Linked DNA regions of Leucothrix mucor DSM 2157. Each later gene encodes a partner of the first gene's protein in a complex. Links are inferred from orthologs where the notes say so. Each region holds a gene or a part of one and is shown on either strand. Other genes may lie near its edges.

Region 1 (9,037 bases):
CTTTTCTTAAAAGCAATCGAAAATCCCCCGACTCCAGGCACTTTGTTGGTAGTGGCAAAGCTGAAGAAATTCAGCAGCTTGTCAAAATCCACGAGCCCGATGTCGTTATTTTCGATCATGACTTAAGCCCTGCTCAAGAGCGCAATCTGGAAAAAACCTTGCAATGCCGGGTGATGGATCGCACGGGTTTAATTCTGGATATATTTGCTCAACGTGCCCGCTCCCACGAAGGTAAACTTCAGGTTGAGCTGGCTCAGCTTAAGCACATGTCGACTCGACTGATTCGCGGTTGGACTCACCTTGAGCGTCAGAAAGGTGGTATCGGTATGCGTGGGCCGGGTGAAACCCAGCTTGAAACTGACCGTCGCTTGATCTCGATTCGCATAAAGCAAATCAATAAGCGCTTGGCTAAAGTAAACAAACAGCGTGAGCAAGGTCGCCAGTCGCGTAAAAAGGCAGAGATACCAACGGTTTCACTGGTTGGTTACACCAATGCCGGAAAATCGACCCTGTTTAATCAACTGACCACTTCAGAAGTTTACGCAGCAGATCAGTTATTCGCGACGCTAGACCCAACTTTGCGGCGGATCGATCTGCAAAATCAGCAGTCTATTATTCTGGCTGATACGGTTGGGTTTATCCGTGACTTACCGCATGACTTGGTTGCAGCATTTAGAGCAACACTTCAGGAAACCACTGAAGCCGATCTTATCTTGCATGTGATGGATAGCCATGACGAGCAGCGTGAGGAGTTCAAATCACAGGTTAACGATGTGATTTTCTCACTGGGTGCTGAAGCAATCCCTCAGATCGAAGTCATGAACAAAATCGACCTACTGGGACAAGAACCCAGAGTGGATGAAGGGCATGATGGTGTACCTGCAAGAGTATGGCTCTCTGCCATGTCAGGTGAAGGCTCAGACTTGTTACTGGAAGTCCTTAGCAAGGTATTTGGTAATCAGGTATTTGTTGGCGACTTAAAGCTTCCAGCAAGCCTCGCGCGGTTACGGGCAAGCTTGTACAAAGAAGATGCGGTCACCAATGAAACAACCGGCGACAATGGCGAATACTTACTCTCTGTCTCGATTACCAAGCGCCGTCTTGAAAGCTTACTTCGCAAAGAAGAGCTAAGCTTTGAGCAAATAGCTGTCGCATAATCTGATTATTATTAAGCGCTTATAAGCGGCTTTTAAAGTATCACTGATTGTTTAGACCTTAAGACTGTGACAGAATAGTCTGCGAAATGGACCTGCACGGGGAAAACAGTATGTCCGGTAAACAACTATTCTTACGCACTACCCTAGCCGCGACCTTATTGGTCTTTGCGGGGTGTGATGCTGATGATGAAATCACTACCGCTAGCGCAAATGCACAGACTGCTGTTGAGTCTAAACAAACTCCGCACCGCCTAATGGTGACCGACCAAGGAATTGGTCCGGTGAATGCATCCATGCCATTTAATATGCATAAAGTGACGGTGGCTTTTCCTGAATTCAGTGTTGTTGAACAGCTCAACTTTCAGGAAGGCAAATCTTACCCTGTTATCAGCGTTTCTAAAGGCGCACACTTATTATTCACCATTAACCCAACGGCAGATCTAAAGTCGATCTACTCGGTCATGGTTGAAGATAACATCATTAGCAATAGCCTGAACCACCGCATTGGTACCTTGTTCAGTGATATTTATACTCGCGACAAACCAACCCCGCCAACCTGCCAGCCAGGCTCTGAAGAGCTAAGCGGCAAAGTGCTTTGCTTGCCATTTGGCGCAACGAATATGCTGTATTTGTTTGCAGGAAAATGGGATGGCCCTAGTTCGGAACTACCGCCTGAGAATGTCATGAAAGGCTGGGCGTTGGACGCCATTATCTGGAAGCCCAGATAAGTACTACTTCGCCCTCCTGATCAATACAGGAGGGCAACAAAACAATTCTGGCTTATGAAGCCGCTTCAGTCAGCACACCACCGGCGCGACTATTCGCACGGTATAATGCTTCATAAATTTCAACATGCTGCGCGACCTGCTGTTCAAGAGTGAAGTTATCCAAGCAGCGCTGACGGGCTTTTTGCCCAAGCGCAATTCGCTCTTCAGTACTCATCACCACAATCTTTTCCCAGCCTTCTGCCATTGCCTGATCATCATTAGGCGGCACTACAAAACCAGTATCCTGAATAATATACTCATCATCACCCACATCAGTAGCCACACAAGGTACACCCGATACCATCGCCTCACCCAGTGTCAGCGGGAAAGCTTCTCCTAATGAGGTCAACGTAGCAATATCATACGCGTTGACGATCTCGGGAATGTCTTCCCGATTTCCCAGCATATAAACTTTGCCTTTCAACCCTAGCGCATCAATTAAGCCAGTCAGTTCAGCGTTATTTTCGTCCACATTATTTCCAACCAGCATAAATCGCACATGGTCGTATTGAGCCGCTAAAATAGCTGCTGAGCGCAAGAAGCCTTGTTGATTTTTTTGCTGATGAAAGCGAGCTGTTTTCCCAATCACGATGCAGTCATCAGGAATCCCCAAAGAGTGACGAATCGCTAAGCCTTTCTCTCGGGCAGGGCCAAAACGGGTGGTATCTACACCATTTGGAATAACAACGGCTTTAGAGTTGTTAAACCCCCAATCAACATGCTGCTCTTTATTCAGGTGCGACACATACATCAGGCACTCTGGCGAGCCAGACAGCTTACCCCACAGCTTTACTTGTAACTGCTTACGCATTGGCATCTGATCGTAATGATCCAGCGGCTCATGCACCGTCCAAATCACATGCGGACGCTTTGGTAAAAAGCGGCGACACATCGTTCCAAACACACCACCCTCATACATCGTTCCGTGAATGACATCCGGATTGAATTCGCGCAGCACACGAAAACCCCGCCAAAGCGCTAATGGGGTTTGCTTGAGTGAAAGAGAGTGCACCGGCACGCCTAACTCACGAATGCGGTCTGCAAGGTAGGTTTCCTGATCCAATGAAATAACCATCATTTCAAATTTTGTTTTATCCAGAGCCGCAATTATCCGCATCAATTGGACTTCTGCTCCACCCGTCCGAAGACCGCTGGAGATGTGAGCAAGCTTAATCATGCTATACACCGAGTATTTTTATCATTATTTCCAGTATAGGCATTCAGGGGGATAAGAATCGATTCCTCGCAGACAGGAGGCGATTTTAATGGGTTCAGCTGTAAAAAAGCAGACCTCAGGCTACAGTAAACTTACTACTTGTCTCGACTTTTAATCACTTCACGATGTGTTTTGATGATCGCCTCACCCAACATTTTAAACTCTTCGCTGCGCGCACTCCCCTTGCGCCATGCCAAACCCACTTCCCGATAGCTATTTTCTCCCATGGGATAGGTTTTGATATCCGTGTGTTTAAGTAGCATGGAATCTTTTGCCATATCAGTGAGGTAGGTAATGCCAATATCTGAATCCACCATCTCAACCAGCGTGTACAAGCTACTGGCAGCAAACCGACTAACCGTTTCCTGATTGCGCAAATTACAGGCTGACAAGGCATGATCACGCAGACAATGACCATCTTCCAGCAGCAATACGCTTTCATCCGGCAATGAGTCGAAGTCGTATTTTTTAGGATCTAAAAAGTGAGTGCTTTTATGGCATGCCAGTAAAAACTGATCTTTGAACAAGCTACAAGTTTCAATATTACTGAGCTTATATGGCAAGGCCAGCAAGATCACATCTAACTCACCAGCCATTAGCCGGGTGTAAATAGCCTGCGTGGTGTCTTCACGCAAATAGAGCTGCAGGTCGGGATAGGACTCCCGTAAGCGTGGCATCAAACTAGGCAATATAAACGGCGCAATGGTTGGAATCACACCCATATTCAAGCGGCCAGATAAGCATTCCTCATTACTGCGTGCCACTTCCGCCAGATATTCAATATCCCGCAAGCAATGACGTGCGTGGTTAGCCACCTCACGCCCGACACGGGTAATGGTTACGTTCTTATTCGTGCGGTCGACTAGCTGCGCGCCAAGGTGCGTTTCCAGCTCTTTAATGGCGACACTAAAGGCGGACTGCGAGACAAAACAAGACTCGGCGGCCTTGCCAAAATGCTCATTTTCCTCAAGTGCAACAAAGTAACGCAACTGCTTAATCGTCGGTAAATTCATCGTTTCATTTTATAGGATGTTTCAATTTACACAATCCATTTTACCTTCTGCCCGCATATCACTACTATGCACTGCATAAGGCTGATTATTGAGCCAATTAATTGCACACAACATAAGGTACCAACATGTTTGAGAACAAAGAAGGACAAGCGATTCCAGAAGTCACATTCCGCGTTTATCAGGACAACGAATGGCAAGACATCACAACTCACGACGTATTTGATAACCGTCGCGTGATTGTATTTTCTCTGCCGGGCGCCTTTACCCCAACGTGCTCCTCAGCGCATGTTCCACGTTACAACCAGCTGGCGAACACCTTCCGTGAAAACGGCATTGATGAAATTGTTTGCGTCTCAGTTAACGATACGTTCGTAATGAACGAATGGAGTGCTGATCAGGAAGCTGACAATATTACTTTCTTACCAGATGGCAACGGCGAGTTTACCGCTGGCATGGGTCTATTAGTAGACAAGGCAGACCTCGGTTTTGGAAAGCGCTCATGGCGTTATTCGATGCTGGTTAACAACGGCGTCGTTGAGAAAATGTTCATCGAGCCAGACCTGCCAGGCGACCCTTTTGAAGTATCTGATGCAGATACTATGCTGGAATACATCGCACCGGATAAATCAGTGCCTGCCAGCGTTAGCGTATTCACACGCCCAGGCTGTGCATACTGCTCAAAAGCAAAGAAAATGCTGCAAGAAGCGGGTTATGAGTATGAAGAACTGCTACTAAACCGTGACTACACCGACCGCACATTGCGCGCAGTCTCCAATGCCAGCAGCGTGCCTCAGGTATTTATCGACGGTCAATTGATCGGTGGATCTGAACAGTTAGAACAGTGGTTAGCCAATAAATAAAGCTCACTCGGCTGTAACAGAGACTTCTGTTACAGCCAGCTTGTGGGTAAACTGGCAAATCTAATAAATTGAAATTATAAAACGGGTTATTTCATGAGTACACATTACGACTTAATTGCCATTGGTGCCGGTAGCGGCGGCCTGTCTGTCGTTGAGCGCGCTTCAGAATACGGCGCAAAAACAGCAGTCATTGAAGCCGGAGAGCTAGGCGGTACCTGCGTTAATGTTGGTTGCGTACCCAAGAAAATCATGTGGTATGGCGCAGGTCTTGCGCATGCCCTGCAAGATGCCGAAGACTACGGCTTTGAAGTGACTCGCGGCAAGCTGGACTGGACTAAATTGGTCGCTAAGCGTGATAACTACATTGCCAATATCAACGACTGGTATCAGGACAGCTTCTTAAGTGAACGCAATATTGACTTGATTCGCGGCTTTGCTCGGTTTGTTGATGATAAAACTATTGAAGTAGATGGCGAGACTTACACTGCTGATCACATCGTGATTGCGACAGGCGGTCATCCGGTGATTCCAAGTCACGTGCCGGGCGCAGAGCTAGGCATCACTTCAGACGAATTCTTTAACGATTTGGATGAGCGTCAGCCTAAGAAAGTAGTGGTTGTTGGTGGTGGTTATATCGCGCTGGAACTAGCGATGCTGATGAACTCGCTGGATTCTGAAGTTCATTTATTACATCAAGGCCGCACCATGTTGCGCACCTTTGATAGCATGATTCGTCGCGCATTGCGTCGTCAACTGGATTCCGATGGCATTTTCATTAATGACAATGCGATGATCGAACGCGTTGAAAAGCACAACAATGGCAAGTTGAGCGTGTTCTATAACGATGGCAGCAGCATTGGTAACGTCGATAGCTTGATCTGGGCCGTTGGACGTAAACCAAATACCGCAAACCTTGGCCTGGAAAACACCAGCGTCGTCATGAATGATGATGGCACGATTCCAGTGGATGACGAAGAACGCACCAACGTTAATCATATTTTCGCTCTGGGCGACATTATCGGCAAAGCACCGCTGACGCCGGTAGCCATTGCTGCAGGTCGTCGTATGGGTGATCGCTTATACGGCGGCAAACCGAACCGCAAAATGTCTTACGACCATATCGCGACCGTGATGTTTACTCATCCGCCGATTGCGACCATGGGCATGACTGAAGAAGCGGCCCGTACTGCGTATGGCGATGAAGTTAAAGTATACACAACGGACTTCGTCCCCATGTATCACTCGCTAACACGCCATCAAGTTCGCACACATATGAAATTAATCGTACGTGGCGAAGAAGAAAAGATTATCGGCTGCCACCTGATTGGTACCGGCGTCGATGAGATGATGCAAGGCTTTGCGGTAGCCATCCGGATGGGCGCAACTAAACAGGACTTCGACGATACGATCGCCATCCATCCTGTTAGTGCCGAAGAATTGGTAACAATGCGCTGATTTAAGGGATCGCTTTGTATTGGGCGACCTGACTGGTAATTAGCTCATCATCTTCCCGGTGTGTCATTTTTGCCGGGAGGTAGCCCATTTCAACGGCCATCCAATAAATGGTTTCACGGCTGGTGTCGGTTCTTTTTACTTTCACTTTAACAGTGTTAAAGGTACCGGCATTGGTCTTAAGGCGTTCGGAACCTAAACGGACAAAGCTGTAATTTTTCACTTCACCACGCTCAAACACTTGGTATGAAAGCTGAGCGACGCCGTTTTGCAAGTCACGAGCAACTGCCAGCTCTAGTGACGCACGGTCTAGTACATTCGGTGGCGTGGTTACGGTGTAGCTTTTGTCTTTATAGACACCGGTCGCACGATTTCCGGCAAACCTAGTGCGCTCCATGCGTGACTTGCTGCGGGTCTTTTCGTCATATAAATAGGCCGTTGGCGTCAGTTTGTCTCCGGCAAAGGTGCCGTCAGAGTTTTCAACAACGCGAGCACCGGTTAACAGCTTTGCCAGTCCGGTTGCCTGAGTCGATTTATGGTATTGATATTGTGTTCCCTGGTATTTAAGTGAACTAACCAAGTTACCAACAGACATACTACCACGGTAGACGTTATAGACTGCTGTCATGGAACTTGGAAGTGCCATCGCTACCGAATTACTCAAGAGTAAAAGTAGTGCCGTACTTAATACAAACGCTTTGTTTCGCAACATCATAAAACCTCATTAATTGACCCCAGAACTGACCTGTGGGAGGCTGACAAAGTTCCAAACAAGTGCCTAAAGCACCGGACAGTACGATAGAGTGTAAATAAATTCGGCTTGATATTTTATCAACAGACCTGATAATCATCAGGAACCACCGTGATTTAACCGTCACATCGACCCACAAAACAAAGTATAGAGGTTTCCCAGTGAGTATAGTAGAAGTGAGCGACGAGAGCTTTGAAAGTGAAGTGTTAAGCAGCAGCCAACCAGTATTGGTTGATTACTGGGCAGAGTGGTGCGGCCCTTGCAAGACAATCGCCCCACTGCTTGAAGAAGTTGCAGAAGCCTACGGCGATCGCATTAAAGTGGCCAAACTGAACATTGATGAAAATCGCGATACGCCTGCTAAATATGGCATTCGTGGTATCCCTACATTGATGCTCTTTAAGAATGGTGAAGTGGAGTCTACGAAAGTTGGCGCACTCAGCAAATCACAATTGACTGCATTTCTTGATCAAAATATCTGATCTTTGGTCATCTCTTCTCTGCATCTGCCCGAAAAACGATGCAGGGAAGATTAATTTTAGTACTAGACATAAAATTACATCTATGCTAGCCTACCCTTAAATTGGAGCCATGATGCGGCTCCGGTTCTCAGGTCGCACCTCCTGCGATCGTTTATCTGAGTCACTACGAGTCTTCCAACGTCACCTGCTGACGAACACGGTTGATCGGTTTCCTTACCTTACCCAATATTAAAAACACTACTATTCATGAATCTTACCGACTTAAAGCACAAAACGCCCTCCGAAATTCTGGATATTGCCAAAGAGCTGGGTGTGGACGGCATGTCCCGCGCACGCAAGCAAGATGTCATCTTTGCTATACTCAAAGCTTTAGCGAAAAACTCGGAAGACATTCACGGTGATGGTGTACTGGAAATCCTTCAGGATGGTTTTGGTTTTCTGAGATCGGCTGACAGTAACTACATCGCAGCGGCAGACGACATTTACGTATCGCCAAGTCAGATTCGTCGTTTTGGACTGCGCACCGGTGACACGATCTCTGGAAAAATTCGTACTCCTCGTGACAATGAGCGTTATTTTGCGCTGCTGAAAGTTGATACCATCAACTTCGAGTCGCCAGAAAATGCCCGCAACAAGATTCTGTTTGAAAACCTGACACCTTTACACCCAAAAGAGCGCATGCGCATTGAGCGTGGTAACGGTAGTACAGAAGATATCACCGCACGGGTTATCGACATTGTCGCCCCGATCGGTAAAGGCCAGCGTGGCCTGATCATCGCACCTCCTAAAGCCGGTAAGACGATGATGCTGCAAAACATTGCACAAAGTATCGCAACGAATAATCCGGAAGCTTATCTGATCGTTCTGCTGATTGATGAGCGCCCTGAGGAAGTGACCGAGATGTCTCGCATGGTTCATGGCGAAGTTATCTCTTCGACTTTTGATGAGCCCGCATCACGTCACGTACAAGTGGCTGAAATGGTTATCGAAAAAGCCAAGCGTATGGTTGAGCATAAGAAGGATGTTGTTATCCTGCTGGATTCCATTACCCGTCTGGCTCGTGCCTACAACACGGTTGTTCCTTCCTCAGGTAAAGTATTGACCGGTGGTGTGGATGCTAACGCATTGCAACGCCCTAAGCGTTTCTTTGGTGCCGCCAGAAACATCGAAGAAGGTGGAAGTCTGACGATTTTAGCCACAGCTCTGATCGATACCGGCTCCAAAATGGACGAGGTTATCTACGAAGAGTTTAAGGGTACGGGTAACTCTGAAATCCATCTGGACCGTAAAATTGCGGAGAAGCGCGTCTTCCCTGCAATCAATATCAATCGCTCTGGTA
Region 2 (17,138 bases), 2.3 Mb from region 1 along the record:
TTAAAGCGACTCACAATCCTTAAGAAATCACCAAGCAATGGTGTGCGTAACAAGGCAAAAATCTTATTTGAAATCAAATTACCGCGCTGCATGACCAAATCTAACTTGGCGGCTTCAAAGATCGGGCGATTCTTTTCTTCATTTTGGTGCGCGACCCTGAAAATATTCGGGTTCAATTCCCTAGCGGTCATCAGCACCGAAAGATTATCTGGGTCATTGCCGGTGCCTACGATAATACCAACAGCTTCATCAATTCCGGCTTTGCGTAAGGTCGCTGCTTCCGTTGGGCGTCCGGTAATCGCACCTGAAGGTACGTCACGACGGCTACGATCAGGCTCAATAACGCAGATATTATTGCTCTCGATGTCATCCATATATTGGTATGCAGAGCGACCAAAACGCCCAAAGCCACAGATAATCCAATTTCCGGGTTTAGGTAGTATTAATTCATTGGTACGTACATTTCTGGGGCCAGTCGTCCATTCATAGATTAAATGTAGGCCGGGAGACTGCATCGCCATTGCCAGTCTGGAGGCGAAGGTTTCGAAGGGGTTGATAACCTCGTTGGCGCCAAATGACAGGATATTGGATTCGGCTTCTTTAGTGTCTGCCCGAGCAATCAAGCGGACATTTTTATTTAAGAGTTGGGCGACGATAGCAATGGTTAAATTAACGCGGTCATCATTGGCCAGAGAGATAATACCAGAGCAGAATCGGTGGTTGATACCAGCATGCTCCAGTATTTGAGCGTCGGAAGCGTCTGCTTTTAACCAAAGTGGCGACAGCGGTAGGTCATTAACTTCAAGGTCATTGATTGGCCCCTCATCGGGGTCTAGCACGACCGATAAAATGCCATCTTCTGCTAACACCTGCACCAGCTGACGACCCGTTTCACCATAGCCACAGATCAGGTAAAACGGCTCCCTGATTCGCTGTACGCTGCGTTTAAATCGATTGAGTTTGGTTTGCTGGCGAAACGCGGGGTCCTGGAATACAGCTAGCAAGGAGCCGATACCATATAACCAGCTAATCACCGTGCCATACAAACAAACCAGCGTCCAATAACGCTGGGCCTGAGTAAATTCGTAAGGGATTTCGCCAAAACCGATGGTGGTACCCATGAAACTAACAAAATAGAACGCATCAAAAAACGTCATTTGATAGGGGTCATGGTTACCATCTTCGCCGGGAATTAGTACATATCCCAGCATTGAAATGGCATACACCAATATCAACGTGATCAATGGCGACCGTAAGCGTCGCAGCAATATATAGATCAGGTTTGACATGGGATAAGTGCCCGCCTAACGGCGAAGGTTTACGGTTTCAACAACTAGCAGTACCACTGAGATCAGGTTCGCCAATAAAGCGCCACCACTGAGTGATACGATCGTTGATAAGGTGTCAGCAGTCATTTCAGGATTAATGATCTGCGCGTGAATGCCCCAAATAATGGCCGCACACACCAGTTGTAAGTCAGCCACCAAGCTAGTGGCTAAAAATACGGAACCCAAATGGGTACGATCACCAAACTTTAGTACCGTCGCGATCAAGCTAACCACGATGGCGGCAAATAACTCGTAGACGTGATGATGCGCAGGGTTATCTATATCGCCCAAGAAGAAGCCGAAATTTAAGGTCAGCGCCAGGACAATAAAAAATGCAAATACTACCTTTTCAGTTCTCATCAGGCACCCCTGTAATTGTAAGCTTCTACTTGGTTAGCAATCAGGTTTTTGGCAGTGTAACGCCAGTTTGTCCCTGATATTTTCCGCCACGGTCGAGGTACGATGTCTCACAAATCTCATCGGATTCAAAAAACAGCATTTGGGCGATGCCTTCATTGGCATAAATCTTCGCAGGTAAGGTGGTCGTGTTGGAAAACTCCAATGTTACATGCCCTTCCCACTCAGGCTCTAATGGCGTCACATTAACGATGATACCGCAGCGAGCATAAGTTGATTTACCCAAACAGATGGTTAATACACTGCGTGGAATGCGAAAATATTCAACCGTGCGTGCCAGTGCAAATGAGTTAGGTGGAATAATGCAAACATCCGATTTAATATCTACAAAACTGTTTTCATCAAACGCTTTTGGGTCCACAACGGCAGAGTTAATATTGGTGAAAATCTTAAACTCATCTGCGCAGCGAACGTCATATCCGTAGCTAGAGGTGCCGTAAGAAATAATGCGCTGATCATTGTTCATCCGGACTTGGGATTCGGCAAAAGGCTCAATCATGCCCTGCTCCATGGCCATTTTACGAATCCAGCGATCGGCTTTGATACTCATATTTTATCTCAATTGGGTCATGCCTGAACGACTGAACGGGATATTCAGTAGCGATAAATGCACTGAACCCGCCAGTTGGTATTGTATTGTGCCTTGTCGCATAAGACCTGGCAACACACTGGCAATATTAACAAAACTGAGCTTTAAAGGTACGTTTACTTGCTGAGTTTGGCGCGCATTGAGCATCATTTTCTGCTCTTGATTGCCATTGGCAACTTCAACGCCATTTAGTGATAAGCCGTAATCAAAACCACTGAGTGGTAATGGGTAAGCATTCGGATTAGTCACGTTGAGTGTGAAGTTGGCTTCGCCGCCCTGCCACGTTAATCGCTCTAGGCTGACGTTTTGCACACTAACGGTTGGTGGCTCGGCAACGCCTTTAATGCCGCTGCTGTTACTGCAGGCGGTAATTAGAAAAAGTGTTGTAATGAAGGTGAATATTTTTGATGTTATTTTAGTCATTCGGGCATATTAAAACAAAAACGCCGCGCAATAAATAGGCGCGGCGTTTTTGTGACAATCGGTAGAGTAATTTAGGTGTTTTGAATCACGATATTCGGGAATTTGCTGGAATAATCTTTAGATTGCTCAGCTAGGCGAGAAGCCATGCGGCGTGAAATATCACGATACATGCCTGCCACTTTTCCATCAGGGTCAGCAATGACTGTCGGATTACCATTATCCGCTTGCTCACGAATATGAATATCCAGTGGCAATGAACCTAGGAAGTCAACCTTGTATTCCTCAGACATGCGCTCACCGCCGCCCTGTCCAAAAATATGCTCAGCATGGCCGCATTCACTACAGATATGAATGCTCATGTTTTCAACGATACCCAGAACCGGCACTTCAACCTTTTCAAACATCGCCAAGCCCTTACGCGCATCCAGCAAGGCAATATCCTGAGGTGTGGTTACAATCACGGCACCACTCACTGGAATTTTCTGCGATAAAGTTAGCTGTGTATCACCAGTTCCTGGTGGTAAATCAACGATAAGATAATCCAGATCCCCCCAGTTGGTATCTTTCAGTAGCTGCTCTAGCGCTTGGGTCACCATAGGGCCACGCCAAATCATTGGGGTATCTTCTTCTACCAAAAAGCCAATCGACATTGCCTTCAGACCATGGTTTTGCATGGGCTCTAGCGTCGTGCCATCTTTAGACTCTGGTGTGCCAGACATGCCCAGCATGCGTGGCTGGCTTGGGCCGTAAATATCCGCATCCAAAATACCAACCTGTGCGCCATCGCTAGCCAGTGCTAATGCGAGGTTCGCTGAGGTTGTGGATTTGCCCACGCCACCTTTACCAGACGCCACCGCAATAATGTTCTTGATGCCAGAAATGCGCTTCAGGCTCTTCTGAACGGCATGCGCCTCAATCTTTTGCTCAATGCTGATATCGAGTGCAGTGTTAAAGCCTGCTAGTGCCTCTTCAACCTGCTTCTTTAATTCGTTGCGGTAGTCGCCAGCAGGATAGCCCAACTCGATGCGTACCAGAATTTTATCATCAGTCAGCTCTATGGATTTGACAGCATTGCTGCTGACAATATCTTTTTCCAGGTAGCGATCTTGCACAGTATTTAATTGCGCTTCGATAGCCGCTTTTGAAAGCTCACTCATATTGATGTCTCCGGTAGTAGGGTCAAATTTTAAGGAGAGTCTACACTACGCGTGTGCAGACAAAAACTCCAGAATCTTTAGGGAGATTGCATCAGTACAGTCAATATATCTAATTAGATAGGCTAAATACGGCGCACAGATTGAATTGCGTTTGCTAAGATAGACAGCTCTTCTAAATAGTGAGACTGCAATCCGTGCGACAGAATCTGCTACGTGCTGATAACAAGCTTCTGAATTATCCAATTCGTGAAGTGGTGACTATCGGCAAACAGCTGGAAAAGCTGGGTAATTTGAATATGATCTGGGAAAACATCGGCGACCCGATTACAGCAGGCGAAAGCGTGCCGGATTGGATCAAAGAGATTGTCAGAGAGAATGCCACTACTGATCAGGCCTTTGCCTATACTGACACCCGTGGTTACTTACCGGCGCGTCAGTATATCCTTGAAAATTTCTCGAATGAGAAAATCTGTACGGTTGACGATATCTTGTTTTTCAATGGCTTAGGTGAGGCAATTAATAAGGTTATCAATAACCTGCCCCGGGAAGCACGTATCTTGGTGCCCTCACCGACTTATCCATCCCATGCTACCGCTGAGGCAATGCATGCAGGTTGCTCATTCATTTCTTACAAGCTAGATCCTGAAAATAATTGGGAACCGAATCTTGAAGAAATTGAGAATAAGGTGAAGTACAACGATCACGTTGTGGCCATTTTGGTAATCAACCCCAATAACCCAACGGGTCGTGTCTTTAACCGTGAAACCTTGGAAAGCATCGTAAAAATCGCCAAAGATCATGACTGCTTCCTGATTTTTGACGAAATCTATCATGCGATGACCTTTGATGGCGTTGAGAATACCTTGCTGCATGAAATTATCGGTGATGTGCCCGGTATTAGCATGAAAGGCATCAGTAAAGATGTGCCTTGGCCGGGTTCTCGCTGTGGCTGGATCGAAGTCTACAATGCCGAGAAAGATGCACAGTTCCAAGACTTTATTCGCATGATCTTGCTGGCAAAAATGCTAGAGGTTTGTTCAACCACTCTGCCGCAGATGATATTGCCACATTTGTATGATGCGCCAGAGTTTAAAGTCAGTATTCGAGCGCGTATTGAAAAGTATCAACGCCGGGCTAAGCAAGCGGTGGAATATTTTAATACCTTCCCGCAACTGCGTGTCACTATGCCGGGCGGTGTGTTTTATCTTGTGGTAGAACTTTTAGATCTTCCCCGTTCCAAGCTGAGTGCAACGACTAAAGCGTCCCGTTTGTTTATCGATAAGTTGTTATCGGAGAAGGAAGTCGCGGAAGATTTTCAGTTTAGCTATGAATTAATGGCTTCTGAAGGTGTTTGCGTCGTGCCATTGAGCGGTTTTGGCTCTAACTTAAACGGCTTTCGGATGACGCTATTGCAGGAAGACGACGAGGTATTTACTAATACCTTGGAGAAAATTGGAAACGCAGTCAGTGCTTATTACGCCAAATAAAGGCTACTAGCTCGTAAACAGCAGGCATAAAAAAGCCACCTTAATTGCTGGGTGGCTTTTTTGATTCTGGCTAAGCGATTACTGAGGCTTGCCGATCACATCAACACCACGTGGTGGGCTGAAGTAGAATGTGCTACCGCTGATGGGCACATTATTCTGTGCATTTAAAGTGATCTCAGTGCGCTGACCCAATTGATCAAACAGCACCATACGCTTAAGGTTGCCTGCAGTATCCAAGCCCAGTTGAATGTATTTGAAATCACGGCTTGCTTGCTTAGGAACCAACTGGTGCCAATCCAAACCAGAACCGCCCTGAATTTCCTGAACGTTAAACTGTGAACCCGGTGGGTCAAGGCGCGTCAGGATAGCGATTGGCGTGTTTGATACCGCTTGGTTAACTGGCTTAACAGTAACCTGCTCCAGATCTTTATCGTAGATCCAGACATTCTTACCATCACCAATCATTTCCTGTGGCTCTGGCTTTTTATAAACCCAGCGGAAACGACCTGGGCGGCTTAAGTACAAATCACCGCTAGAGTTTTGGGTAACAACACCCTTCTTATCAAACACTTGCTGAGTAAAGCTACCTTTCAGGCTCTTTACGTCAGTGAAAAAAGAGTCTAAACGTTCACGGGCTGTGTCAGCATAGGCAGCTTGACCAATACTGGCAGCCAGCAGTGCGGCAACTAAAAATTTATTTCTCATGTATAACCTCAGTCTTTAACGGGAGGTGGCGCAAGTACTTCGCGTGTTCCATTCGATTGTACTTCACTTACGACACCGGCATCTTCCATCGCCTCGATCATCGAGGCTGCGCGGTTGTATCCGATTTTCAAGCGACGCTGTAAGTAAGAGATTGATGCGCGACGTGATTCCGTCACGACGCCAACCGCCTGATCATACAGATCATCACCTTCAGAATCGCTCAAGGGCTCCAGTCCGGGGATTGGGGCACTTGCTCCGCCTGTATCCTTTAGGACATCGTCCAGGTATTGGGGTTCCCCGTGTTCTTTAAGATAATTGACCACTTCTTCAACTTCTTCATCGCTCACAAAGGCGCCATGTATACGTTGCGGCAAACCCGTTCCCGGTGGCATGTAAAGCATGTCACCATTACCCAGTAGCTGTTCTGCACCACCCTGGTCCAGAATGGTTCGGGAGTCGATCTTGGTCGATACCTGAAACGCAATTCGCGATGGGATATTGGCTTTAATCAAGCCGGTGATGACATCAACAGACGGACGCTGGGTCGCCAAAATCAGATGGATACCAGAAGCACGGGCTTTTTGTGCCAAACGTGCAATTAGCTCTTCAACTTTTTTACCGACCACCATAATCATGTCAGCAAATTCGTCGATAACCACCACGATATACGGATAAGGTTCCAAAGTGGATGGCCTTGTATCAATATGTTGGGTTGGGTCAAAGCTTGGATCTGTAATCGGCTCGCCACGGTCAATGGCTTCTTGCACCTTGGCATTGTAGCCAGCGATATTACGTACCTTCATATACGACATGGCGGCATAACGCTTTTCCATCTCACCAACACACCAGCGCAGCGCATTGGCCGCATCTTTCATATCGGTGACGACAGAAGTCAGCAAGTGAGGAATGCCCTCATAAATACTCAATTCAAGCATCTTGGGGTCGATCAGAATCAGCTTTACTTTGTCCGGTGTGGATTTGTACAACAAACTCATAATCATTGCGTTAACCGCAACCGACTTACCAGAACCGGTGGTACCCGCAACTAGCACGTGAGGCATTTTAGCCAGATCAGCAATCGCAGGGTTTCCAGCAATGGTTTTACCCATGGCGAGTGTTAGCGGCGACTTCGCATTCTGGAATATTGGTGCATTTAAAATCTCACTAATTGCGACTAACTCACGGGTATCATTCGGAATTTCAAGTCCGATGGTCGTCTTACCCGGAATGACTTCAACGATACGAATACTGGGTACACGCATGCTACGGGCAATATCTTTGCCCAAGCCAGAGATGCGGCTAACCTTTGTACCTGGTGGTAAGTCCAATTCAAAACGGGTAACTACCGGTCCTGGGAAGCGGTCAACAACCTCAACCCCATGTATGCCGTAGTCAGATAAGGTGCTTTGGATATTTTCAGCCAGAGCGTCCAGTTGTTCGTCGGAGAATTTATCCTGGTTTTTAGGTGCTGGCTCCAGCATATCAAGCGGCGGTAATAACCCTAACTTATCGCCATGGTATGACTTAGGCGCTGGCTTCCTCGGTGCTTGTGCAACTTTAGGCACTTGTCTGGCTGGCTCTGGCGCTTGTGTTTTGGCCGCTTGTGGCAATGCAACCGGTGTTAAGTCGCTGTATTCCTCTTCTGCCACAGGCACTTCAGCCGGTGCTGCTGGCTTTTGCGGAGCGGCACCGATCATATTATCGGGAATGCTGAGTGTTTCTGCTGGTGCAGCGGTTGGCGCAGGTGCTGCTGCTTGCGGAGCGGGAGCATTACGAGCACCACCACCAGAGACGACTTCACGCACAACGGGAATGTCTTGCTCGTCAATCTCGTCGTAATCATCAAGACCTTCAAAAGCATCCAAAGTATCGGCGCTTTTCTTGGTTGTTGGCTTTTTCAGTTTAGCCAGTACGCCAGAGCCTTTCTCGGTTAAGCCGGATACCCAGCTAGCTGATTTTTGCTTGGCGCTGGTTTTAGCTTTTGCTGCCGGTTGTGCGGCCATGTCGACTTCATCGTCGTAATCATCATAGGCTTCTTCAGTAGGCGCAGTGCTCGGCCCTTTGCTCTTGGTTTTAGGTGCTGATTTGGGCGCTTTTCCAGCGGGCTTGTCGGGGCCTTTTTTAAACAAATTAGGAATTAATGGCTTTTTCGGCTTTGACGATTTTCCACTTGCGCCACTTTCTGGCTCGCCGATCAGTCTATCAAACAGCCAAAGTGACCCTTCGCCAACGCGATCAATTACTTTTAACCACGAAATATCCAGCAGCAGCGTTAAGCCCGCAAAGAATCCGCAGAACAAAGAAACAGTTGAGCCAAAGTCACCGAGCACGGCCACCATGGCCTTGGCCATCATCAGCCCCAGCAATCCGCCTGCTTTGTAGGTGAGCGTACTCTCCGGCCAGAGGAGCGTGATCAGCCCGCAGCCGCAAAGCAGTGCCAGAAACACGCCGATTACAGTCAACCACGTATTTAATCCACCATGGCTCGGCAGTGGTCGAAACAGGAAAAAACCGAAATACAATAAAGAAATTGGAATCAAATAAGCCAGATAGCCAAAGAAACCAATCAAAATACTTGCAAGATAGGCCCCTGCTCTTCCGGCCTTGTTCTGAATAATTGCGTCACTGTTAAATTGGAAAAAACTCGGGTCATCCGGGTTAAATGATACTAAGGCTAATAAAATGACTGCGCTAAGTCCTGAAAAGAAAAGAATGCTGGTTTGTTGCAGACTCACTAATTTTTGCGCATTTAATTTATTTTTAATTCCTTTTTCTGCCAAAACTTACTCCATGACGCTTTCAATGCCCGAACGGGCTTAATATTTTTAGTGTGATGCTGGTCGGTGATTGTGCTTGGATAGCCGTTCCATGCCCCCTAGGCCAAAGGATTATAAGGCTTTAACCACAGAAAAAGAATATTTATTCTGTAGTTGCTTTACCTTATGCTCCCCATTACTTAGCATATGAATCATTAATACCTAAATCAGGATCACCTCCATGCAAGAAACAAGACACAGCCGCCTATTAATTCTGGGCTCCGGACCTGCGGGTTATACCGCTGCCGTATACGCAGCCCGTGCTAACCTTAATCCGGTTTTAATCACTGGAATGGAGCAAGGCGGACAGCTAACCACAACGACCGACGTGGATAATTGGCCTGGTGATAATGATGGCGTTCAAGGCCCAGAGCTCATGGAGCGCATGAAGAAGCACGCGGAACGCTTTAATACTGAAATCATTATTGACCACATTCAAAGCGTAGACTTCAGCGAGCGCCCCTTTAAGTTAAAAGGCGATACCGGGGCGTATACCTGCGATGCACTGATTATTTCAACTGGTGCTTCTGCGATGTATCTGGGGCTTGAGTCTGAAGAGAAGTTCAAAGGTCGTGGTGTATCCGCTTGTGCTACGTGTGATGGTTTCTTCTACCGTAAGCAAAAAGTGGCAGTGATCGGTGGTGGTAATACTGCGGTTGAAGAAGCGCTGTACTTATCCAATATTGCTTCAGAAGTTATCTTAGTACATCGCCGTGACTTTTTGAAAGCAGAGAAGATTTTGCAAGACCAGCTGTTCGAAAAAGCGAAGAACGGCAATATCACATTGATGTGGGATCACACGCTGGAAGAAGTCACGGGTGACAATGCGGGTGTGACCGGCTTGCGCTTAAAGCATACTAAGACCGGTGAAGTCCAAGCGGTTGATGTCCATGGCGTATTCATTGCCATTGGTCACAAGCCAAACACGGCAATGTTTGAAGGTCAGCTGGATATGAACGGCGGCTACATTACGGTTAACAGTGGCTCTGCAGGTAATGCAACAGCAACGAGCGTACCGGGTGTATTTGCGTCTGGCGATGTAATGGATCACGTATACCGTCAAGCCATTACTTCTGCGGGCACTGGCTGCATGGCTGCACTGGATGCTGAAAAGTATCTTGATGCACTTGGTGAAGCCTGAGTCGGAAATCTAGCCCTATGACGCCTCAAGAGCTGACATTTCTTGAACCCGGTGCCCATGATGAGCCCTTCCCACCCGCAGAAATGGCGTGGGATGAGCCCAATGGCTTAATTGCCATCGGGGGCGATTTGTCAGTTCCAAGGCTTATCAATGCTTACCGCTCTGGGATTTTCCCCTGGTTTAATCCGGGGGAGCCAATTTATTGGTGGAATCCAGACCCGCGTGCAGTGCTGCTTCCAGAGATGGTTAACTTCAGTCGAAGCCTTAGAAAGACGATTAGAAATAAAGGCTACAAGGTTGTTTTTGATCATAATTTTAAACAGGTGATCGCCGCTTGCGCAGCACCGCGCTCGTATAGCTCCGGCACTTGGATCTCTCCCGAAATGCAACAGGCATATTGCCGCTTACATGACGCTGGCGTCGCGCATTCGGTAGAAGTCTATAATAAGGATGATGTGCTGGTGGGTGGCCTGTATGGCATTAGCAGCGGCGGTGTATTTTGTGGTGAGTCGATGTTTAGCACTGAGCCAAATACATCCAAGATTGCCTTTATCGCCTTAGCTTGGTATGCGCAGCATGTGGGATATACCTTGATTGACTGCCAGCTGGAAAACTCACATTTGCTGAGTCTGGGCTCGACGAGTATTTCAAGAAAAGATTATATGACCGTCCTGCGCTCAGCGCCCGAGCCTGAGCAGGCAGACTGGGTATTTGATCAATCGGTTGACCTGTCTCGCTGGGAGCCAGGCCAAACCGATTAACGACTGACGATTACGCTTTGCCGTGCTCAGCTAGATCTAGCCAAGTGCTTACCACGGTATCCGGGTTCAGGGAGACACTATCAATTCCCTGATCCATTAACCACTCTGCCAGATCTTCGTGATCTGAAGGGCCTTGTCCGCAAATGCCGACATACTTGCCCTGCTTCTTACAGGCTTCAATTGCCATCTTCAGCATCGCTTTCACCGCAGGATCACGCTCATCAAAGCCTTCTGCCACTAAGCCAGAATCACGATCTAAGCCAAGCGTTAGCTGAGTCATATCATTTGAGCCGATAGAGAATCCGTCAAAGTACTCAAGGAAATCTTCAGCCAATACCGCATTCGATGGCAGCTCACACATCATAATATGACGTAAGCCATTATCACCACGAGCCAGACCATTCTCTGCCAGCAATTCAGTCACGCCTTTTGCTTCTTTCAAGGTACGTACGAATGGAATCATGACTTCAACATTGGTCAGTCCCATGACATTACGCACGCGCTTAATGGCTTCGCACTCCATTTCAAAGCAGCGACGGAATTCCGGGTCGATATAACGGGCCGCACCACGGAAGCCAATCATTGGATTTTCTTCGTGTGGCTCGTACGCTTCACCCGCAATTAAGTTGGCATACTCATTCGACTTAAAGTCGGACATACGCAAAATAACAGGTTTAGGGTGGAATGCTGCCGCAATGCTGGAAACACCTTCTACGATCTTATTAATGAAGAATTCTTCAGGGCTTTCATAAGCATCCGTACGTTTCTTAATAATTGTTTGTAAGGCTTCAGATTGTTTATCTAGCTCTAGCAAAGCGCGTGGATGAATACCAATCATATTGTTGATAATGAATTCCATGCGAGCCAAGCCAACACCGTGATTTGGAACCTGACAGAAGTCAAAGGCACGGTCTGGGTTACCGACGTTCATCATCACTTTAAGCGGCAACTCTGGCATATCCTGCAACTCAGTGCGCGTCACTTCAAACGGAATAATACCGGGGTATACATAGCCGGTATCACCTTCGGCACAAGACACGGTGACTTCCGTGCCATCGCTGATTAGCGAGGTTGCATCGCCACAACCAACCACTGCGGGCACGCCTAATTCACGAGCAATGATTGCTGCATGGCAAGTACGTCCGCCACGGTTAGTCACAATCGCAGAGGCACGCTTCATGATCGGCTCCCAATCAGGGTCCGTCATGTCAGTAATCAGTACATCGCCAGGCTTGATGTGATCCATGTCATCAATACTTAGAATGACTTTGGCAGTGCCTGAACCAATCTTAGAGCCGATAGAGCGACCTTCGATAATGGGTGTTGCTTTGCCTTTAAGGTCATAGCGTTCCATCACATTGCCAGATTGACTCTGAACAGTTTCAGGGCGCGCTTGTACAATGTACAGCTCACCATCATTACCATCCAGTGCCCACTCAATATCCATTGGGCGGCCATAATGTTTTTCGATGGTCATGGCTTGACGAGCGAGCTCTTCGACTTGTGCATCGTTAATGCAGAAGCGACGGCTTTTCTCTGGATCGTTATCGATAATTTTAACGGGGTCTTCAGCACCGGCTTCAGAGTAAGTCATCTGAATCAGCTTGCTGCCCAGTGTTCTACGTAATACCGCCGGTCTTCCCGCTTCGAGCGTTTGCTTGTGAACGTAAAACTCATCCGGGTTAACCGCACCCTGCACGACCATTTCACCCAAGCCATAGCTACCAGTGATTAGTACTACTTTATCGAAGCCTGACTCGGTATCCAGCGTAAACATAACGCCACTGGCTGCGATATCAGAGCGGACCATTTTTTGGATACCGGCAGACAACGCAACCAAGCTGTGATCAAATCCCTGATGCACGCGGTAAGCAATCGCACGGTCGGTAAACAAAGACGCAAATACGCGGCGAATCGCCAGTTTTATCGATTCTAGTCCATGTACATTTAAGAAGGTTTCTTGCTGGCCTGCGAACGAGGCATCGGGCAAATCTTCGGCGGTTGCGGATGAGCGCACGGCCCACGTCACTTCCTCACCATATTCCTGCTCAAGTTTGACATAAGCTTCGTTAATGCTTTGCTCAAACCCTTCCTGTAATGGAATACTCATAATCCATTCGCGAATCTGGCTGCCGGCTTTGCTCAGCTCTGCGATGTTATCAACATCCAGCGTTTCCAGAACGGCGTTGATACGATCTCCTAAGCCTTCATGCTCCAAAAACTCCCTGTATGCATGCGAGGTCGTCGCAAAACCACCCGGTACTTTCACACCAAGATTACTAAGATTCTGGATCATCTCACCTAGCGAGGCGTTTTTGCCTCCCACGTGATCGATGTCATTAATGCCAAGCTGGTTCAGCCAAACGATGTACTGCTGCTTCATTATTTACCTTTTAAACAATTAGCAAGGTACGAAACCTTTGATTAGAAAAATGAGCGCGGCAGTTACCGGTGGAATCTGCCGTGGTCGGGTCTTGCTTGGTAGCAATGCGTTAGTCATTGCCCATGGTCTTGCGATAAATCCGTGCAATTTGCGTTGCTAATTCTTCGACTGATTGTGAGGTCACGTCAAGTGGAATCAGACCATAGCGATCATAAAGGTCACTGGCCATCTTAATTTCGGAGGTGCACGTTGACATCGACGAGTAGCGACTTCCGGGGCGTCTTTTCTCCCTAATATGGTGCAAGCGCTGCGGACTAATGGTCGTTACGATCAATTTTTCTTTGTGCGCCAGAATCTCTTTGGGGAAGCAGTAACGTTCAAAGTCATCTTCGGTTAACGGGTAGTTAGCCGCTTTTATACCAAACTTAAGCGCAAGATAGAGACAGGTCGGCGTTTTTCCGGAACGAGAGACGCCGACCATAATAATATCGGCCTCATCTAAGCTCTTTAGAATCATCCCGTCGTCGTGCGACAAGGTGTAATTCACCGCATCGATTCGGGCGTCATATTGCAATTCATTGACTAAGCCATGCATCAAGCCTGACTCGCGGCGCGCTTCTACGCCTAAATTGGCTGATATTTTATCCAAATAGTTATCAAATAGCTCATAGTAATGGGCATTTACTTTGGAAAGGACTTCATTGATTTCTTTATTGGCCATGGTGGCAAACACCAGCGGTAGCATGGGTTCGGAGGCGGCCTGATCATTGATTTTCTGAACCAATGCATCAGCCTTTTCGATAGTGTCAATGAAGGGATGATAGCGCTTTTTGAAACTCACCTGTGGGAACTGAGACAGCAGGCTGCTCCCGAGTTCATCAGCGGTGATACCGGTACTCTCTGATATAAAGTAGACATCGCAACGCATAGGATTACTTTCCGGTTGGTCAAAAGACTTTGTTATGATCGCGTAATCCTAGCATAGGACAACACTATTCTTCAGCAATCAGGAGCAAATATAATGATCAAACAACCCATTTTTAATTCACTTGGTGATGGCATTCTACATCTTGATGCGGAGTACCTGAGTCCGGGAATTGCCTCGGTATATGTACTGATCGAAAATGACGAGTGCGCCATTATTGAAACCGGCACGTTTCATACCGTGCCACATATTTTGGACGTATTGAAGGCAAATGGCCTAACGGAAGAAAATGTCCGATATGTGATCCCGACTCATGTTCATTTGGATCATGCGGGCGGTGTTGGCCAGCTGATGAAAATCTGCCCCAATGCGGAGCTGGTGGTGCACCCTAAAGGTGCGCGGCACATGATCTCCCCTGAGAAGTTGAGCATTGGCGTAAAAGCAGTCTATGGCGAAGCGGCGTTTGAAGAGCTGTATGGTGAACTGATTCCCGTTGATGCGGCTCGTGTCGTTGAGGCTCCGGATAACTTCGAAGTCACCCTCGGAGAGCGCGTGTTACGTTTTTACGATACACCGGGCCATGCGCGTCATCACTTTTGTGTACATGACTTGAAAAGCAATACCATTTTCTCTGGTGATACCTTCGGTATTGGCTACCCTCAGCTGGAAACGACTTCGGAGCGCTTTATTTTTGCGACAACAACTCCGGTGCAATTTGATCCTGATGCCTTGCGTGCCAGTATTGCGCGATTATTGTCAGTCAAGCCGGCTGCATTTAATTTAACTCACTTTGGCCGCATTGTCGCGACTGACGCGGTGGTTAAGCAGTTGCATGACAGTATCGATAAGTTTGTCGCGGTTGCAGAACAAGCAGAGTCTGTTACTGAAGATCGGGTGGCTCATATCGACCAGCAAATTCGTGACTATTTGCTGGGCTGCTATCAGGCTTTGGGCGGTACCCAATCGGATGAGAAATTCCTGGAGGTGATTGCCATGGATAGCAAACTCAATGCTCAGGGTTTAGATGTTTGGTTGTCGCTTAAAGCGCAAAAATAGAGCATTAATTTTGTATAAAAAATAACAAATAGCATTTTATTATCAATAAGTTGTATCAATTTTATCCAAGCTTGAACTTGTAAGCACCCCAAGCGTCACAGAGAGTGAGCGGCACAGGATGTGCTGCCGTAAATGGATACAAAGCGACAACAATCATGGAGATAATAAAATGCTTAAACCCCTGACTATTCTGAGTGTAAGCACGGTGGCTTTGCTTGCCTCGACCTCAGCATTTAGTCATGTCATTTGTGCACCCGATTCCCCCCAAGGGCGTGCTATAGGACATACTCACAATCAGGCTTATACCGTTCCGCGTATCGTACAACAGCCTGCCGCTCATAACCCTAATCAAGCGCGCTACTTACAGCAGCAGCGTGCCAGACAGCAAAAGGCTTTAGCGAACCAGCAGCGCATCAATCAGCAGCGTCGTGCTCAGGCACTTCAAAAGCAGCAGCAAATTGCCGCTCAGAAAGCCCGACAGATACAATTGCAACGTTTAGCCGCGCAGCGCGCTCAACAAGCACGCCAGCAGGCCGCTCAGGCTCGTGCCAGACAAGCAAAATTACAAGCACAACAAGCGGCGCGTTATGTACGCCCTGCTGCGCCAGTTAAGCAAGTCGTTCGCTACACTGCGCCAGTTGTTCAACAGCAATATGTACAACCAACGTATGTACAGCCAGTGGTTTATTACCAAGCGCCAGCCCCTGTTGTTTATCAGGCACCGGTTTATTATGCGCCACCACGTACCACCTACACGCCTACTAACTCTTATATTTCAGTGAGTGTTGGCGGCGGTAATGGTGGTGATCACGGAAGTCGCTCTAGTTTTCACAGAGTTTCTAAGCCGGTAAAGCAAGTTCATACCAAGCATTACCCACGTCAGAAAGCCGTTGTGCAACACCTGCAAGCGAAGTATCAGCAGGCTAAACACCAGCAAGCGAAGCAGTATAATCATACGGGAAAGTCGTACGGTAACTACAAAGTCGGTGGCAATGGTGGTGAGCGGAGTCATTCCGGACATCGTCAAGCTAAGCGTCAACAGGCTGCACATCATATGGCCTGGAAAGGTCAGCAGCAGTCAAAGCATGGACAATCTCATGGCAAGCACTCGCAGCATAGCTACGATAAAAAGTGAATTTAGCACTGAATAAATAAAAAAATCTCGATACAAATAATAATTTGCGGAATAATTAACTTTATTCCGCATTTTTTATTCCTTACTGTCCTAAAATAACCTAGTATCAATCAATATAAACATCAAACAAGGTGTATTTTCTCATTAATGAGGAACTTTTGCACACTTTGAAGTGTCCCAAAGCGGGCAAATTATTGAGCACTTAGGAATTATTGTTAGGAGAGCGTTGTGAGGAAATATTATCTATTTGTGAGTATCCTGCTTGTCGCCATGGCGCAGTTAAGTGCTTCTGTGTTTGCTGATGATCAGGTATACATTACCGAGCAAACTGTCAGCACCGTTCAAAGTCAGCAAGCGATATCGATTGAGCAAGGCATCCGCCACGGACGCATTACCCCTAGAGAAGCAGAGAAGCTCAAAGAACAGCAGCAAACCATTGTGGCGATAGAACACACCTTGGCTGAGGATGGCGAATTGGATGGCGACGAGCTAAGAGTGTTGTTTGAAATGCTGGAGGAGGCGCGCAATCATATCAATCGCCTACTGCGAAACCGGATTACCAGCCACGCAGTCATGGATGATGCTTAAGATTTACCGTTTCACTTAAGGCTTTTGAGTCTCGCCTTCAGCGGCTTTCTCGCCGGTCTCTTTTTCTTTCGCAGCTTCTAGCTCTAACGCCAAGGCTTTGTCAGCCGTAATTGCATCGGTGATAGCTTTGGCACCGGCTTTGGCGCAGTTGTCATCAATTGCGCCAGTCTCTGCGCCACTCACTCCGATCGCACCGTAAATAGTATCATCCAGCTTGATCAATACCC

Evidence for each region.
Region 2: the proteins of trxA (region 1) and trxB are in contact, whole or in part, in a crystal structure (PDB 1F6M), measured with the Escherichia coli proteins. The link is inferred for Leucothrix mucor DSM 2157 from one-to-one orthologs.

What each region holds. Positions count from the first base shown.
Region 1 is NZ_ATTE01000001.1:4,121,650-4,130,686, reverse strand. Bases 6,261-9,037 are described here. They hold trxA (thioredoxin TrxA), read left to right. Parts: upstream 6,261-7,377; coding sequence 7,378-7,698; downstream 7,699-9,037. Other genes in these bases: rho (transcription termination factor Rho), read left to right, coding at 7,945-9,037; LEUMU_RS28280 (DUF3108 domain-containing protein), read right to left, coding at 6,470-7,180; gorA (glutathione-disulfide reductase), read left to right, coding at 6,261-6,468. Outside these bases: ribosome rescue GTPase HflX, read left to right, coding at 1-1,157; LEUMU_RS0118780 (DUF1131 family protein), read left to right, coding at 1,268-1,885; LEUMU_RS26820 (glycosyltransferase), read right to left, coding at 1,938-3,101; LEUMU_RS26815 (hydrogen peroxide-inducible genes activator), read right to left, coding at 3,236-4,153; LEUMU_RS0118765 (glutathione peroxidase), read left to right, coding at 4,279-5,013; more of gorA, read left to right, coding at 5,107-6,260. UniProt on the Escherichia coli protein: Participates in various redox reactions through the reversible oxidation of its active center dithiol to a disulfide and catalyzes dithiol-disulfide exchange reactions.
Region 2 is NZ_ATTE01000001.1:1,853,737-1,870,874, reverse strand. What follows is about bases 8,262-11,083. They hold trxB (thioredoxin-disulfide reductase), read left to right. Parts: upstream 8,262-9,103; coding sequence 9,104-10,063; downstream 10,064-11,083. Other genes in these bases: ppsA (phosphoenolpyruvate synthase), read right to left, coding at 10,835-11,083; aat (leucyl/phenylalanyl-tRNA--protein transferase), read left to right, coding at 10,081-10,824; LEUMU_RS28535 (DNA translocase FtsK), read right to left, coding at 8,262-8,886. Also shown: LEUMU_RS0108315 (potassium channel family protein), read right to left, coding at 1-1,289; LEUMU_RS0108310 (DUF6394 family protein), read right to left, coding at 1,305-1,688; dcd (dCTP deaminase), read right to left, coding at 1,729-2,295; LEUMU_RS0108300 (LEA/WHy family protein), read right to left, coding at 2,299-2,757; iron-sulfur cluster carrier protein ApbC, read right to left, coding at 2,829-3,914; LEUMU_RS0108290 (pyridoxal phosphate-dependent aminotransferase), read left to right, coding at 4,109-5,401; outer membrane lipoprotein periplasmic chaperone LolA, read right to left, coding at 5,480-6,106; more of LEUMU_RS28535, read right to left, coding at 6,115-8,261; more of ppsA, read right to left, coding at 11,084-13,207; LEUMU_RS0108260 (pyruvate, water dikinase regulatory protein), read right to left, coding at 13,317-14,135; LEUMU_RS0108255 (MBL fold metallo-hydrolase), read left to right, coding at 14,229-15,188; LEUMU_RS0108250 (hypothetical protein), read left to right, coding at 15,358-16,323; LEUMU_RS0108245 (hypothetical protein), read left to right, coding at 16,573-16,911; LEUMU_RS25180 (GlcG/HbpS family heme-binding protein), read right to left, coding at 16,927-17,138.